3 regions of the Ruegeria sp. C10 genome follow, and region 1 is predicted to be linked to each of the others. Evidence: riboswitches for the same ligand, from Rfam matches in the RefSeq annotation. Region 1 holds a riboswitch; each other region holds the start of a gene.
What was found. Region 1 has a riboswitch for cobalamin ahead of ACR0DE_RS08190 (DUF1636 family protein). Riboswitches for the same ligand answer to the same signal wherever they lie in the genome.

Region 1 (4,991 bases):
TGCCCGGCTCTTTGAAGGATACGATGCCCGCGTTGATCCGCCCGTCCACTTCCGGAAGGACCACATGCATGGCAAGATCAGCTGGTGAAAGGCCACGTTCCGCTTCGGCCCACGCTTTGCGGCGTGAGGTGGCCAGCGCCACCTGAAAGACCGGCACCTCTGCCACATCGAGAGGTGAGGTGCCTGATGCGCCCTTGCCTGAGAATGAGGTGGCGTTGACGATCGCCGAAGGCTTCAGCGCCACAATAGTCTCGCTCAGCCAATCGGCGGCATTTGGTGCTTTGAGCGACGGGGCAAACAGGCCGACGGCCTCAAAACCTCGCGCGCGCAAGCTGCGGATCAGCGCTGCGATTGGGGCTGTGTCCGCCGAGGTCAGATAAGCACGATAGAAGGTTACGATGATACGTTTCGCATCACCGGGCAGAGCGTTTTCTGCAGGGATCACGCCGTGATCTGGGCACCAGGCACCGCATTCGGGGATGGTCTTGGCGCCCATGACCGGACCTGCATACAACCCCGCAGCCAGTGCCATCTGCGCCAGAGCGGCCTGCGCCGCGACCTCACCGCCGGTGTCGCACAGATGCGCCAGCCGCCGCAGGGTCGAGACAGGCAGGGTAGAGTAATCATCCAGCCGCGTATCCTCGCGACCGTCTGCGGGCAGTACGGCCAGTGCAATCCCTTTGGCCTGCGCCAGCGCCAGAACCTGCTGCAAGCCGTAGGCCCAATAGGGCACTCCACCGATCAGACGGATCAGGATGCCCTTTGCGCCCTCCAGTGTCTGCTCGACATAGGTGTCGACTGAGAGGGGATGCTTCAGCGCCGTCAGATTGGCCAGCCGCATCGTTGGCATGCGTCCTTCAGGCCCACCTCCACGATGCCATCCCGCCGCGAAAGCGCCAAGGTCACTGTCGGAAAAGGACAGCACCACCAAATCCGCCGGGCTCTGGCCCAGATCGGTCGGGGTCTCGGTTTCTTCGAGCCCATGGCTTTCGCGGAAGACGACGTGCATAGGTCTTACTCGGCAGCCTCGGTTACACCCACGAGGATATCCCGGATCTCGGCCTCTTTGATATCGTCATGCTCGGCAATGACCACAAGGCGCGAGCGACGGTCTTCGCCGGGCTCCCACGGGCGGTCATATTGGTGACGTACGCGCGCACCGACGGCCTGAACCAGTAGGCGCATGGGCTTGCCCTGAACGGCGGCATAGCCTTTGACGCGCAGGATATTCAACTCGTTGGCCAATCGTTCAATCTTGGCGACCAGATCAATCGGATCGGTTTGCTCGGGCAGTTCAACGATGATGCTTTCGAAATCGTCATGCTCGTGATCGTGATGGCCGTCGTGATGGCTGGGACGCGCGTCCATGTCATCCTCGGCCGCGGCTTCTAGACCCAGCACGACGCGGACGTCCACGGCACCCTCAGCCACTTCGACTACGGGCAGGGGGCGGGGCGCTTCGGCGGCGATGATCTCTTTCGCTTTCGCAACGCCTTCCGGGCCAGCCAGATCGGGCTTGGTCAGCAGAATGATGTCGGCGCAGGAAATCTGATCCTCGAACACCTCGGACAAGGGAGTTTCATGATCAATCGAGTCATCTGCCATGCGTTGCGCATCCACCGCCTCGACATTCGGAGCAAACCGACCAGCGGCCACAGCCTCGGCATCGGCCAGAGCAATCACGCCATCGACGGTGATTTTCGAGCGGATATCGGGCCAGTCGAACGCCTTCAGCAGGGGTTTTGGCAGGGCAAGACCGGAGGTTTCGATCAGGATGTGATCGGGGCGCGGCTCTAGTGCCATCAGGGCTTCAATGGTCGGGATGAAATCATCGGCCACGGTGCAGCAGATGCAACCATTGGCCAGTTCCATGATGTTTTCTGCGGGGCAATCAGGAATGGCGCAGGACTTCAGGATATCGCCATCGACGCCGACATCGCCGAATTCGTTGACGACCACCGCCAGACGCTTGCCCTGCGGGTTCTGCATCAGGTGTCGCACCAAAGTGGTTTTGCCCGAGCCCAAAAAGCCGGTGATCACAGTGACGGGGAGTTTCTCAAGATTGCTCATTTCAGGGCTCCAATCGGGGGAATGCGGGCCGCACAGTTTTTGCGGAAATGTTCAGGACGTTCACGCCATTTGACCAAACCGTCCTCGGTGGCGAGGTATTTGGCTGCGCCTTCGACGATGGTTTCAACATGGTCGATCTCGTTCAGATGCTCATACACGAAAGTCCAGCGATCCGGTCCTCCGCGTAGCACGATCGAGCAGCCTTCATCGCAATTCGACAGGCATTCCACAGCTTTCAATGTAATGCCTTCGGGCAGGCCCGCCTGTTCAAGCGCCTTGTGCAGCAACGTGCCGGGGCGCTGGGCGTCATCCTCGACAGGCAGCCCACGACGGCAGGTAGTGCAAACCAGCAGTTCGACCGGTGCGGTCTCGGTCATGTCTCTCATCCCCCCAAATCCTCTTCGTGGGGGACGGGGTTTCATGCGGGCCGATCACAGCCCCACACCGGAACACCCCGTCCGGTTTCATCTTCGGGCGTTGGCAGGTCTCCCGGCTTGCGGATGTCAGAGGAGGCCTCTGTCGGATGTCCCGCCTTCCCGGCCATACTGCCAGTGGCTTTGGGCACCCTCTCCGGTCACGGTCGCGGGGGCGGCTGCGTTTGACGGCAAAAACCGCTGACGCATTCCCTTTTCATCTGCTCTCGCAGACACCAACGAAAGGGACATGCGGCAGGGCAGGGTTGCTTGTCAAGCGAGTCGCGCCGATCCGTGAAAAAGCGGATAAAAAGCGACCTGTCGGGGTCGCTGGGCGGCATGATACTTCTGCAACGACGTGCTGGCATGGCAGCAAGATGCGAACAGGAGGATACCGCGCATGAAGGTAGGGTTTATCGGGCTGGGGAATGTAGGGGGCAAGCTATCTGGATCGCTGCTACGAAACGGTATCGATCTGACGGTTCATGACCTGAGCCCGGATCTGGTGACCGAATTCGTCGCCAAAGGTGCCAAAGCCGCCGAAAGTCCGGCGCAGCTGATGCGTGATTGCGATGCGGTGATAACCTGTTTGCCTTCTCCTGCGGCCTCGGATGCGGTGATGCAGGAAATGTTGCCAGAGGTCGGCCCTGGCAAAATCTGGATGGAAATGTCGACCACCGACGAAGCCGAAGTCAAACGCCTTGGCGCAATGGTCATCGAACGAGGCGGCGCAGCGGTGGATTGCCCGGTTTCGGGCGGATGTCACCGGGCAGCGACGGGTAATATCTCGATCTTCGCAGGCTGTGATCGTGAGACTTTTGAACGTATCCTGCCATTCCTGACCACCATGGGGCGGCGCATTTTGCACACGGGCGATCTGGGCTCGGCCTCTGTTCTAAAGGTGTTGACCAATTATCTGGCTACCGCCAACCTGATCACCTGCGCCGAGGCATTGGTGACAGCCAAGGCCGCCGGCATGGACCTTGGAACCACCTATGAGGCGATCAAGATATCGTCAGGCACATCCTTCGTGCACGAGACCGAAAGTCAGGTCATCCTGAACGGCTCGCGCGATATTTCCTTCACCATGGACCTGGTGAAAAAAGATATCGGTCTGTTTCAGGAGGTCGCCGACCGTGCCGGAGTTCCCCTTGAGATAAACCCATTGATGATCAAGATTTTCGAAGATGGCATCGCGCGATATGGTGAGCGTGAACTGTCCCCGAACATCATCAGGCGGCTAGAGGACGCGACCGGACTGGAGATCCAAGCGCCAGGGTTCCCAACCGAGATGCTGGACGACGAGCCAGAAGAACCGGGTTATGAGGTGATCCCGCAGAATCGGTAGATCGATTAATCGGCAAGCATTGCGGCTGTCTGGCGACCTGGTTGGACAAAATTCTGGTGCTATTCTAAATAGGTCGACAGGAGTCCGACACCGGCACAGGCAAGAGAACAACTTATGACGAATGAGACCTTTCTCATCGTAACAACGATGAAAAACGAAGGGCCTTTCATGATCGATTGGGTGGCCTACAACCACGCAATCGGTTTTGATGACATTCTGATTTATACCAATGATTGCGCTGATGGTACCGATGCCATGGGCGAACGGTTGCAAGTGCTTGGCTGGGCTCACCACCAACGAAACAGACTGGGTCCGCGCGCCGCGCCGCAGGTTCGTGCATTTTCGCTTGCGCGGAACCACCCAAGCTATCTGTCTTCGGATTGGATTCTCAGTTTGGATGTGGACGAGTATATCAATATCCGTTTGCCCAATAGTGATATAAGAAGCCTCGTTGAGGCCAGCGGCGTGGCGGACGCGATCTCGATCTGCTGGCGCATGTTCGGAAACGCGGGTCAGAACGATTTCGTTGATCGACCTGTACCTGAGACTTTCTTTCTGGCCGCCACCGAAGACGGCTATCCGCATCACCGGACCAAAGGGTTCAAAACGCTGTTCCGCAACAACGGAAAATTCAGCCGTTTTCGCGCCCATCGTCCCAGGATCAATCCAGAAGATGCACCGAACCCTGACGCGCCATACGAAGGCGTGTTGTGGCGGGATTCGGGCGGGAACCTCTACCCAGCAGACCAAGTGAAATGGAAAGCATGGCGTGGTTTCAGCCATGAATTCGCGCGCATTCATCATTATGCTGTGCGCAGCACTGATAGCTTTTTAGTCAAGCGCGACCGTGGGCGCACCAATCATGTGGGGCAGGATCAAGGGCTCAAATACTGGCTCATGATGAACCACAATGATGTTGAGGATCGCTCAATTCTGGAACACATGCCGGCTATGCACGACATCAAAGCTGAGATGATGGCAGATCCGCAATTGGCAGACCTTCATCATAAAGCATGTGAGTGGCACAGGTCGAAAGCCGAAGAATTGAGAGCCAGACCGGATTGGGTTGATCTGGTTGAAGCGTTGCAAAATTCCTCAACCGGAGAAGACGTCTATGGGTGAAGCTGTATCTGCTGAGGATCGCCGCAAGAAGCAAGCTG
Region 2 (4,991 bases), 910 kb from region 1:
CAGCGAGGTCGCATCCCGCGCCGATCCCTCGGCGGCCCGGGTGATCAACGATAACGCATCCTCGGCAATCTGTGCCCCTTCGGCACCTGCAATTTTGCGCAGCAGTCCGATCATATCCTCCGGCTCGATCCGGCGCAGATCAAAGCGCTGGCAACGGGACAGGACGGTCACCGGGACCTTGCGAATCTCGGTGGTGGCAAAGATGAACTTCACGTGTTCGGGGGGTTCTTCCAGCGTCTTGAGCAGCGCGTTGAAAGCGCTGGTCGACAGCATGTGAACCTCGTCGATGATATAGATCTTGTAGCGCGCGGATGCAGCGCGATAGCGTACGCTGTCGATGATCTCGCGGATGTCATTGACACCGGTGCGGCTGGCGGCGTCCATCTCCATCACGTCGACATGGCGGCCCTCCATGATAGCCACGCAATGTTCACATTGACCGCAGGGTTCGGTTGTAGGGCCGCCGCTGCCATCGGGACCGATGCAGTTCATACCCTTGGCTATGATCCGAGCGGTCGTCGTCTTGCCGGTACCGCGGATACCGGTCATGATGAAGGCCTGCGCGATCCGGTCCGCCTCGAAGGCGTTTTTCAGAGTGCGCACCATGGCGTCCTGACCGACCAGATCGGCAAAGGTTTCGGGGCGGTATTTGCGGGCAAGAACCTGGTAGGCGGGGCTGGGCGTCTCGGTCATGTCTGCTCTGTCGGATTCGCGTTACGCCGCAGCGTAGAGGCCCCCGCCGCCCGCGTCCACAGCCAGCCGGGACGATTTTCATTTTGGAATGCGTGGGTATGCGGCTAAAATCCACTCTATTCTATTTACTGGACCAGTATGTTGTTGGGTGAAGTTTGTTTGGGGGGAGATTATGTCGCAACTGGTGGTTTATGCGTTGCAGGTCGGCGGAGGCACCTTGGCCTTGTCCTCGATGCCTGGGCGTGGAGGAACGTATACAGAAGACCTTGATCTTATCGCAGACTGGAAGCCCGGGCTTGTGATCTCGATGACGACTGAGGTTGAGATGATTCAGGATGGTGCGCGGAATTTTGGCGCTGATATTCAGGGGCGTGCCAGCAGATGGGTGCATTTGCCGATCGAAGATTTTGGCACGCCACCCAAGGAGATTGTGGAGCGCTGGCCCCGCGTTGGCGCGACTGCCCGTCAGGCGTTGTCAGGTGGTGGCCGTGTGCTAGTGCATTGCCGTGGTGGCTGTGGCCGATCCGGGATGGTGGTTCTGCGTCTGATGGTTGAATGCGGTGAACGGCCTGAGGCGGCATTGAAGCGATTGCGTACGGTGCGTCCTTGCGCAGTCGAGACAAATGCCCAGATGCTTTGGGCCGTTGAACCGGCCCGTGTTCAAGCCGTTTGACGGCTTAGACACCAACATGTGGCGAGATTTCGCCACCGTTGTGCTGCACCAGAAGCGAAGCCTCAAGCATGGCGCAAGGAGGATTCCTTAGCAGGTCTGCGGGTAGGCTGCGGTACTCGGTTCCGAACATCATGTCTGCGTAGTCATCCAGCCGGCCGGTATCGATTTCAGGATCGGTTCCGCAGAATACACGTATCTGGTCGCATTGGGCGCGAAAGCGGGCGGTACATCCCTCTGGGCAGTGCGACAGGTCAATACTGCCTTCAATCTCAAACCCAGATTTTGTGACCGGTTTTGTGGTGGACATGGCCTGCGTTAGAGCCCGCGCCATTTGCGCCAGTGCGGGGCAGGTTGCCCCAGTACGTTGGCACACGGTCGCCGCGAATTCGTGCGTTTTAGTCTTCCAGATCATCAATGCGCCCTCCGCGCGCAGGGCGAGGGCGTGGCACAGGTTGGTCGGTGCAGAGCACGATCAAACCCGTCCCGGACACCCCGCCCGAGTTTCGGTTCTACATCTGATGGCAGGTCTCCTGACTTGCGGGTCATCGCTTTGCCGACCTTCCCAGCCTTCAAGGCCAGTGGTATCTCGGCATTGCTCTCCGCTTACAGTTGCGGGGGCAGTCTCGGACTAGGTTCTTTCCGGTTTTCTCCGTGCAGAACCGCACCGTGTTCCCTTTTCATCCCGGCCCGATTGGGCGCGAGAACCATCGCGACATGGCTAGCGGCTGCGCCGTGCCCGAGTCAAGAAGATTGCGTCAGGCAAGTGACGTACGGTCCAGCCACGTCAACCTTGACTTGAGGCGCTTCGGGTGAACTGATCAGTTCAGTCGGTATTGGAGGGCACCATGTTGGACACGCAGCAGGCGGTTGTGACCGAGGATTTTCAGATCCCGTCCGACCCGGCAATGTTGTCGGCGCGGCTTTACCGTCCGGTTGCCGACCCCGAAAAGGTGGTCGTCATAAACGGTGCGACTGGGGTGCCGAGGGATTACTATCAGCACTTCGCCCGATGGCTTGCCGAGGAACAGGGTATGGCCTGCCTGACCTATGACTACCGGGATTTTGGTCACTCTTTGGTGGGTTCGCAAAAGCGGTCAAATGTCACCATGGCCGATTGGGCGTTGATCGACATTCCAGCCGCCCGGGCCGAGATGCGCCGACGGTTTCCGCAGGCCAAGCTATGGAGCATCGGTCATTCCTTGGGCGGAATGTTTGGTCCGATCCAACCCGATATCGATCAGATTGACAGGATGATCTGTGTCTGTTCGGGTCTGGTAACGCTGGCGGATCACCCTTGGCCTTATCGCGCTTTGGCGGCGTTGTTCTGGTATGGTCACGCGCCGCTGGTGGTCAAGGCGCTTGGCTACCTGCCCGGACGGTTGGTCGGGTTTGGATCGGACCTGCCTGCCCAAGTCTATTGGCAATGGCGCAAATGGTGCACCGCCCCCAAAAGCTATGTGCCAGAGATCGGCACGACACTGCCCGCCGCCCGCTGGGAAGACTTGGGCAAACGTGTCGATCTGTTTACCTTCGCAGATGATGAAATGGTGCCGCCGGATGCTGTCTGGCGTCTTGCCGATCTCTATGGACCCAAAGCCGGGCGCCATCTGCTTGCACCAAGCGAATTCGGAGTATCCAAGATCGGCCATATCGGTGCATTCGCAAGACGGAATGCGGCAGTCTGGCCTAGGCTGATCGCCTGATAGCGCTGGGCACCGGTAGGCCGGTGCCCAGCTTCGTTATAGCCCTTTACGGGATTTTTTCTCGTGCATCACGCTGCGCACCATCTTGCCGAACGCCTTGTCGCGGGCGCGGGCCTGCGCCACCGAAGCGGAATTGTGTTGGTCTTCGCGCCGCAGCTTGCGCCAGCGGTCCAGCCGCGCGGGATCAAGCGTACCAGCGTCGATTGCCGCCTGCACCGCACATCCGGGCTCGGTCTCGTGCTGACAATCCGAGAAGCGGCAATTCAGGCTGAGGTCTGAGATGTCCGAGAACACCTCATCCAACCCCTCTTGCGCATCTAGCAGACGTAACGCGCGCATGCCGGGCGTATCGATCAGCCAGCCGCCATTGCGCATGCGATGCAAGGCGCGTGAGGTTGTTGTGTGCCTGCCGCGCGCATCGTCTTCGCGAATACCTGCGGTGGCCTGATCCTGCCCCGTCATCCCGTTGGCGAGCGTCGTTTTCCCAACGCCGGATGATCCAAGCAAGGCGCTGGTTTGTCCTTTCGGACACCACGACAGAACTTGTTCGAGATCGCCGTGATCCAGCGCGTTGACCGCAAGTACCGTCAGAAACGGGGCGAGCGATTGGGCTTGATCTACATAAAGGCTCGGATCATCGCACATGTCCGATTTGGTCAGAACGACCACCGGATAGCAGCCTGCCTGATGTGCCAGCGCAAGATACCGCTCCAATCGTGGCATATTGAAATCGGCGTTGCAGGAACTGACGATGAACAGCACATCAACATTTGCAGCAATCAGCTGCGCCGCTGCCCCTGTACCTGCGGCCCGGCGCTGCAGCAGGCTGCGCCGGTCCAGCACGCGGCGTATGCGTTTGTTTTCATCCGCCAGAACCCAATCCCCAACGGCATATGCGCCGGTTGATTGATCCAGAGATAACAAAGGCGATTCACCTTCAGGGCTCAGCCCGATCAGTCGATCCCGGTGTACGGCCGAGATGCGATACGGTAGAAGTGACGGATCAGCCGCATGCTGAGCCGCGAAATGAGAGGACCATCCGAGGTCCGATAAGGAAAGTAACATTGGTCTGCCTGTGATCAGAAACAGCAATCCCGCCGGATGGCAATCGCGCATCCGCTGGTGATGTGTTCAGGCAGTCAGTTGATCGGAAAGGATCAGAACCGGTCTGCCCGAAGGGAATTTGCTACAATCATAAACGCCCTCCTGCGGCTGATGGGTTCTAAGTGAGAGGTTGGACATCGACCCAAGCGGGGCTCGTTGTGGCTGCTTCCTTCCGGACCTGACCAGGTTGGCGAGGCGCTCGCCCGCGCCAACCTCTCAAAGCCGATATAGGTGCATCCCCTGAAAATGGCAACCCGTCAGAAGGTCAGATGAATGCGCATGAAACCATCCGCATCGTCGGGCAGAATGCGTGGATGATACTCAGCAAGCTCTGCAACATGGTGTAGCGCGCGCGGCCCCGTTGTCAGGATCGCGCCCTGCCTTTGGTTTGGTACAAAAGAAAAGGGGCGCGGTGCATGCGCAAGTGGGTCGGCGGGCAATGTGCCCGCGACGTATTTGCATAGAACATCCTGTATGCTGATCTGCGGCAGGTCAATCATACGGGCTTGTCGCGCAATTGGAAAATGACCACCGCCATTGGCCCGGTAGTTATTGGTGGCGACAAGGAAACTCTGGTCAGGCGCAATCGGCTGCCCATCGAATTCCAGGTTGCGTATGCGGGAAAATGCCGGATCAATCACTCGACCGAGCGTATCGAACCGTGCCGGTTGCGAAAGATCGATCTGGTAGGTGACGCCATGCAGGACATCGAAGTTGAAGCCTGTGCGCTGAGGATCGGCAAGATCGATCGGGGCGTCTGATCCAAGTTGATGGAACAGCCCGGCTGACATCTCAAGCCAGTCCCGAATCTGAGAACC
Region 3 (4,991 bases), 660 kb from region 1:
ACAAGCGTCATGCCTCCAAAGTCGATCGTACGAAACTTACACGCATAATAGAAACCTGACGCAATATGGCTCGTAGGCCACTGAGCCTGCCCAACTCATCGCTCCCGTCGCTGTGCGCGTTAACAGAGGACTGAGTGTAGCGACGAAGTCATTGTTTTAGAATTTCCAATCAAAACCTGCACACCTTGGTCAGGGGAAATCTGCAATTGCCAGTTACATCTGGCCGCATGAAACATATAATCGCAGATACACTGTTAGGGTGCGCCCCGGCGAACGGTTGATACCCATGTCATTGCACAAAGATGTTCGGCTTGACGCGTCATCCAAATCCGTCCCAAACCTCAAGCGTTTCTAACCCAGAACTACTAGCCAGCTTTCTTCTATGCTGCTGCAAGAATCTCAATTAAGCTCACGCACACAATCACGACTAATAACTGCGCGCTCGCGAACTTTGCTGCTCTGCATTTTAAATTGAATAAGCTGTTGTAATGCGTCGATGAACATAAAAGATTGAAATAGAGTTCTCTTGGCTCGGTAGCTTCAGATACCCAGGAGAAACGAGTATGGGGAAAGCAGATATGACAAAACCTACTTCCGCTCAGAAAAAACTTTCGGAACGGTTACCAGTTTATCTATCGTTGGCCTGTATCATATGCAGCTACCTTGTCTCCGCCGCTTCATTGCAAGCTTCTGAGCTTCCCTGGATCAAACTAGATAGAGAGGTTCAGGCGCCATCGGGCGCCAAATCACTCTGCAAAGATTATTCGTGGGCGTGCGCGAATACTCGTACTTCTGGTCTGCCAGAAGCGCAGGAGAAACAGATCGTTAAAGCGATTAACTTGCGCGTCAATCGGAGGATCCGCGCCGTTTCGGATCAAAACCAATACGGGACAAAGGAATACTGGACGCTACCAATGCAGGGGTCAGGGGATTGCGAAGATTTCGCTTTGCAAAAGAAGTTTGAACTAATGCAGAACGGCTTGGATCCTACGAAGCTACTTATTGCAACTGTCTTAGACACCAATCGCAGTGGCCATGCAGTTTTAGTTTATCGCTCGAGTGAAGGCGATTTGATTCTGGACAATGTCACCAACAGGATCAAATCGTGGAAGGAAACGAGGTATCTTTTCCTACGAATACAGGACCCAAATCACCCTGATCGTTGGGTACAGGTTTCTAGCGGCTAAAAACAATGTGGCGCGCCCTAGAGACGCGCCACAATAAAATTTTGGTCCTGCGGCTACTGGTTGTTTCGCGGCAACCCAAGTTTAGGACACCGCTTCAAACTTTGGTCAAGCTTTCGCAGCGTTGTACAAACGCGGAGTCACCAGACCTGTACTGTTCAAACCGCGCATCGCCTTGGCTGCCGCAAGCACTGCCAGATCAGCAATCGGCTCAATGACAATTACCAGCATATAAGCACCGCCAAAGGACAGAACCGACGCCATGGTTTCTGCGCCGAAACCCTGGCCGTAGAAGGCCCAGAACCCAACCCATGCGACTACTCCTCCCTGATACGTCGCACTTAGGGCAAGAGCTTGGCCATATTTGAGGTCAACATATGCTGTGCCGGGTGCGATGATGCGGCTGGCCAGTGCTTGTAGCGCAAATAGCGGCACCAGCAGAGTGGTCAGGTTGATGAAGTACTGCGGAAGATCGAACGGGGCAAAAAACACACCCTGAATCAGGAGACCAGCTGCCAATCCAAAAGCCGCGGGTGCAGCACCGAGAAGCAGAAACAGCGTCGACCCCAGGATGAAGTGGACTTCAGAGACACCAACCGGGAAATGCGGCAGGACTTCGAAGAAAAGGAAAACACCAACGGTGGCGAGCACCGAGCGCATAACAAAAGATGCAGGTCCATTCGCTCGCAATGTGGAAAACGTTTCTTTCGCTGCGTAAGTAGCCGCACCTGCGGCGGTAACATAGGAAAGCGCGATTTTGGCACCATTCACGATGCCCGGTTCGATATGCATGTTCTTTCTCCCTACCGCCTCACCCGGCGGCTTGTCAGGTTGAATCGACCGCAAGGCCGACAGGTTCAGTCTGGGCATAGCCCGGCGCTTTACGGCAGGTCTCCTGACTCGCGGGTGCTCGCTCCGCCAACCTTCCCGGTTCCATTACAAACCAGTGGTGTCTTGGCATCGCTCTCCGCTCACAGTTGCGGGGGCAGTTACGGAATTGGCGCCATTGAAAACACCGAACCGTATTCCCTTTTAATCCTTTTGGCTTCCGCCATCAGGAACCGAAAACAATTCACCGCTACAATGGCGGCTTCGCCTGTGTCAATTGTCTTTGCGACCTATTCCAATGTAAACTCGACCGAAGCAGGATTCACGCAACCGGTCACTTGATCGACAGGGTAAACCAAGCGTTACCTGAAACCTCTTGAAGCTCTAGCTGCTAGAGGCTTTAAGATTCGGATTAATTCGCGATAGTGCGATCCAAATACGTTAAACTTGTGAACCAGGACGAGACCTATGCTTACAAGGCGCCATTTCATTCAATCCACCACAGCGCTGTTCTCGGCGTCTGCGGCCAGTCCATTGATCGCCAAAACCTGGCCAACCGCATCGCAGAAGACCTATTGGGACAGTCAAGTCACGCCAATTGGTTACGATCCAATGACCTCAAATCCGTGGGGTGTTCATGACCGTTTTTTACCAAGACGCGTCGCGGCAAATGATGGTTTGGTTCCAGGTGACATCCATGTGGATGCCGTCGCGCGCTATCTCTATCATATCGAAGAAGGCGGGACCGCAATGCGCTATGGCGTAGCGATCGCGCGTGGGAATCTTTACGAGCCCGGCACCTATGTTATCCGCCGAAAGGTCGAATGGCCACACTGGACACCAACCGCTTCAATGATCGAGCGCAACCCCGAATACGCGGAATTCCGGAATGGAATGGAGCCCGGGCCGAATAATGCTCTCGGCTCTCGTGCCCTTTATCTATACGTTGGAGACCGAGACACATATCTCAGAATTCACGGCACGCCTGAGCCAAGAAGCATCGGCGGTCGCGCAAGTTCTGGATGTGTGCGAATGATCATGGCTCATATCAATGACCTCTACCCAAACGTGAAAACCGGCTCGACCGCTTTCCTATACTCTGCCGAAGATAGCGTCACAGCCCGCTCATGAATATTGGGCAGCGTACATGGACGTCGCTGCCCTCATTTCGATCAGGCGTCGCGCGCAATGCAGATCGGAGCGCCATTCGTCGCGCGCAATGGTACCAATGTCGTCTCGACGGGTCCGCTGTGCTCATACCAAAAGCAATTGTCTTCGGGCAGGAGGCGCGCTGTGGTCAAATCCTGCGCCGGCCCTGCCAGCGATACGACCGAATCTGGCACGTTGCCTGGTTCAAATGCTTTGCTTTTGGCCCCAGTGAACTGGGCTGAGCAACCAGCCGTAATCGAGACTAACGTGATGGTAATTGCGATCCGTTTCTGCATTGGTCTGTTCCAAATTTTTTGCGTCATCTGCAATTAGATTGCATCCACACGGCCGGCCCGCAAGACGAAATGAACTAACAATATCGCAGGCAAAGAACCCGGATGAAAAAAATATAAAAGGTATTGAAGCTCTAGTTACTGTAGGAACTATTTACAAAGGACCATAGAGATTCTTGAGGTCCAATCATGTCATCCGATACCCATAGCCACGACCATGGCCACGAAAACAAACATGGTCACCACGCATGCGGTAGCGGCGGGTGTGGCGACATCGCCCCCGCTGGTCCAATTCCTGAAGGTGGTAGAAGCTTTCAGGTCTCTGGCCTTGATTGCGCCGAAGAGGTGGCGATCCTGAACCGTGTCGTCGGCCCGAAAGCAGGTGGCGAAGAGCATCTTGCATTTGATGTGATTAACGGTCGGATGACGCTTCTTGATAGTGCTTCCAAGTTATCTGACGAAGATGTCATGCTGCTGGTTGCGAGTACTGGTATGACCGCCAAACCATGGGATGACGGAAATGCCGCCCAGGACCAGGCGGCGCATATTGCACGTCAGCGGCGGTTCACCACTCTTAGCGGAGGGTTTTGGGCAGCAGGTTTTGGCTGGCACATTTTCGAAACCGGCATGGGCGGTGCGCTCGGGCTGTTCTCGGGACATGGTGAGGTTCCGATGCCTTTAGCCGAGGCAGCTTTGTTCGCAGTCGCGATCTTGTTTGGCGTCTGGCTGGTGGCCCCTAAGGCCTGGTCTTCGGCGCGTCGACTTTCGCCGGATATGAACCTTCTGATGGTTGTTGCCGTCGCTGGTGCCATCGCTCTGGGTGAGTTTTTTGAAGCGGCAACTGTAGCATTTTTCTTCTCGCTCTCTCTTTATCTGGAAAGCTGGAGTGTCGGACGTGCTCGGAACGCGGTATCCGCGCTGCTTGATCTGGCCCCCCCGACGGTTCGGCTGGTTCGTGCTGACGGTTCTGAGGCAACGGTCCCGGCGGCGGATGTCTTTGTCGGTGACAGCTTCATCGTTCGGGGTGGGGATCGCATTCCACTTGACGGGGAAGTCATCGAAGGGGCTGGTGCCGTTGACCAGGCTCCAATCACAGGTGAAAGCGCGCTGATTCCCAAAGAGCTGGGTGATGAGGTCTATGCCGGCACAATCAATGGTGAGGGCACCCTCAAAATACGTGCGACGAAAACAGCGTCAGACACCGTGCTTGCCAAGATCATCCGGATGGTCGGTGATGCTCATGCTCGCCGCGCGCCGGTTGAGCAGTGGGTTACAAAATTTGCGCGGATTTATACGCCCATCGTTATGGTCGTCGCAGTGGCCATCGCCCTGATCCCACCGCTTGTATTTGGCGCATCGTGGGGCTTCTGGTTTTACAATGCACTTGTTCTGCTGGTTATCGCCTGCCCCTGTGCGCTCGTCATTTCCACACCGGTTTCAATCGTTGCGGCTTTGACCGCTTCGGCCCGGGCTGGGGTTCTGATTAAGGGCGGCGCATATATCGAGGCCCCCGGGCGTACCACCGCACTGGCCATGG

Region 2: it holds a riboswitch for cobalamin, as region 1 does, so the genes downstream of both, ACR0DE_RS03670 (hypothetical protein) here and ACR0DE_RS08190 (DUF1636 family protein) in region 1, are expected to answer to the same signal.
Region 3: it holds a riboswitch for cobalamin, as region 1 does, so the genes downstream of both, ACR0DE_RS04900 (energy-coupling factor ABC transporter permease) here and ACR0DE_RS08190 (DUF1636 family protein) in region 1, are expected to answer to the same signal.

Annotation. Positions count from the first base shown of each region.
Region 1 is NZ_JBQFSC010000001.1:1,705,459-1,710,449, forward strand. It holds gene cobN (cobaltochelatase subunit CobN) at 1-1,009, opposite strand, end outside; gene cobW (cobalamin biosynthesis protein CobW) at 1,015-2,070, opposite strand; gene ACR0DE_RS08190 (DUF1636 family protein) at 2,067-2,447, opposite strand; cobalamin riboswitch at 2,533-2,739, opposite strand; gene ACR0DE_RS08195 (NAD(P)-dependent oxidoreductase) at 2,845-3,831, shown strand; gene ACR0DE_RS08200 (glycosyltransferase family 2 protein) at 3,946-4,953, shown strand; gene ACR0DE_RS08205 (class I SAM-dependent methyltransferase) at 4,946-4,991, shown strand, end outside.
Region 2 is NZ_JBQFSC010000001.1:798,198-803,188, forward strand. It holds gene ACR0DE_RS03660 (DNA polymerase III subunit gamma/tau) at 1-693, opposite strand, end outside; gene ACR0DE_RS03665 (phosphatase domain-containing protein) at 866-1,366, shown strand; gene ACR0DE_RS03670 (hypothetical protein) at 1,371-1,778, opposite strand; cobalamin riboswitch at 1,870-2,089, opposite strand; gene ACR0DE_RS03675 (alpha/beta hydrolase family protein) at 2,212-3,069, shown strand; gene rsgA (ribosome small subunit-dependent GTPase A) at 3,106-4,134, opposite strand; RNA gene ffs (signal recognition particle sRNA small type) at 4,294-4,392, opposite strand; gene ACR0DE_RS03690 (bifunctional 2',3'-cyclic-nucleotide 2'-phosphodiesterase/3'-nucleotidase) at 4,431-4,991, opposite strand, start outside.
Region 3 is NZ_JBQFSC010000001.1:1,045,722-1,050,712, reverse strand. It holds gene ACR0DE_RS04910 (AMP-binding protein) at 1-59, shown strand, start outside; gene ACR0DE_RS04905 (transglutaminase-like cysteine peptidase) at 564-1,187, shown strand; gene ACR0DE_RS04900 (energy-coupling factor ABC transporter permease) at 1,293-1,976, opposite strand; cobalamin riboswitch at 2,053-2,265, opposite strand; gene ACR0DE_RS04895 (L,D-transpeptidase) at 2,481-3,143, shown strand; gene ACR0DE_RS04890 (hypothetical protein) at 3,185-3,457, opposite strand; gene ACR0DE_RS04885 (heavy metal translocating P-type ATPase) at 3,644-4,991, shown strand, end outside.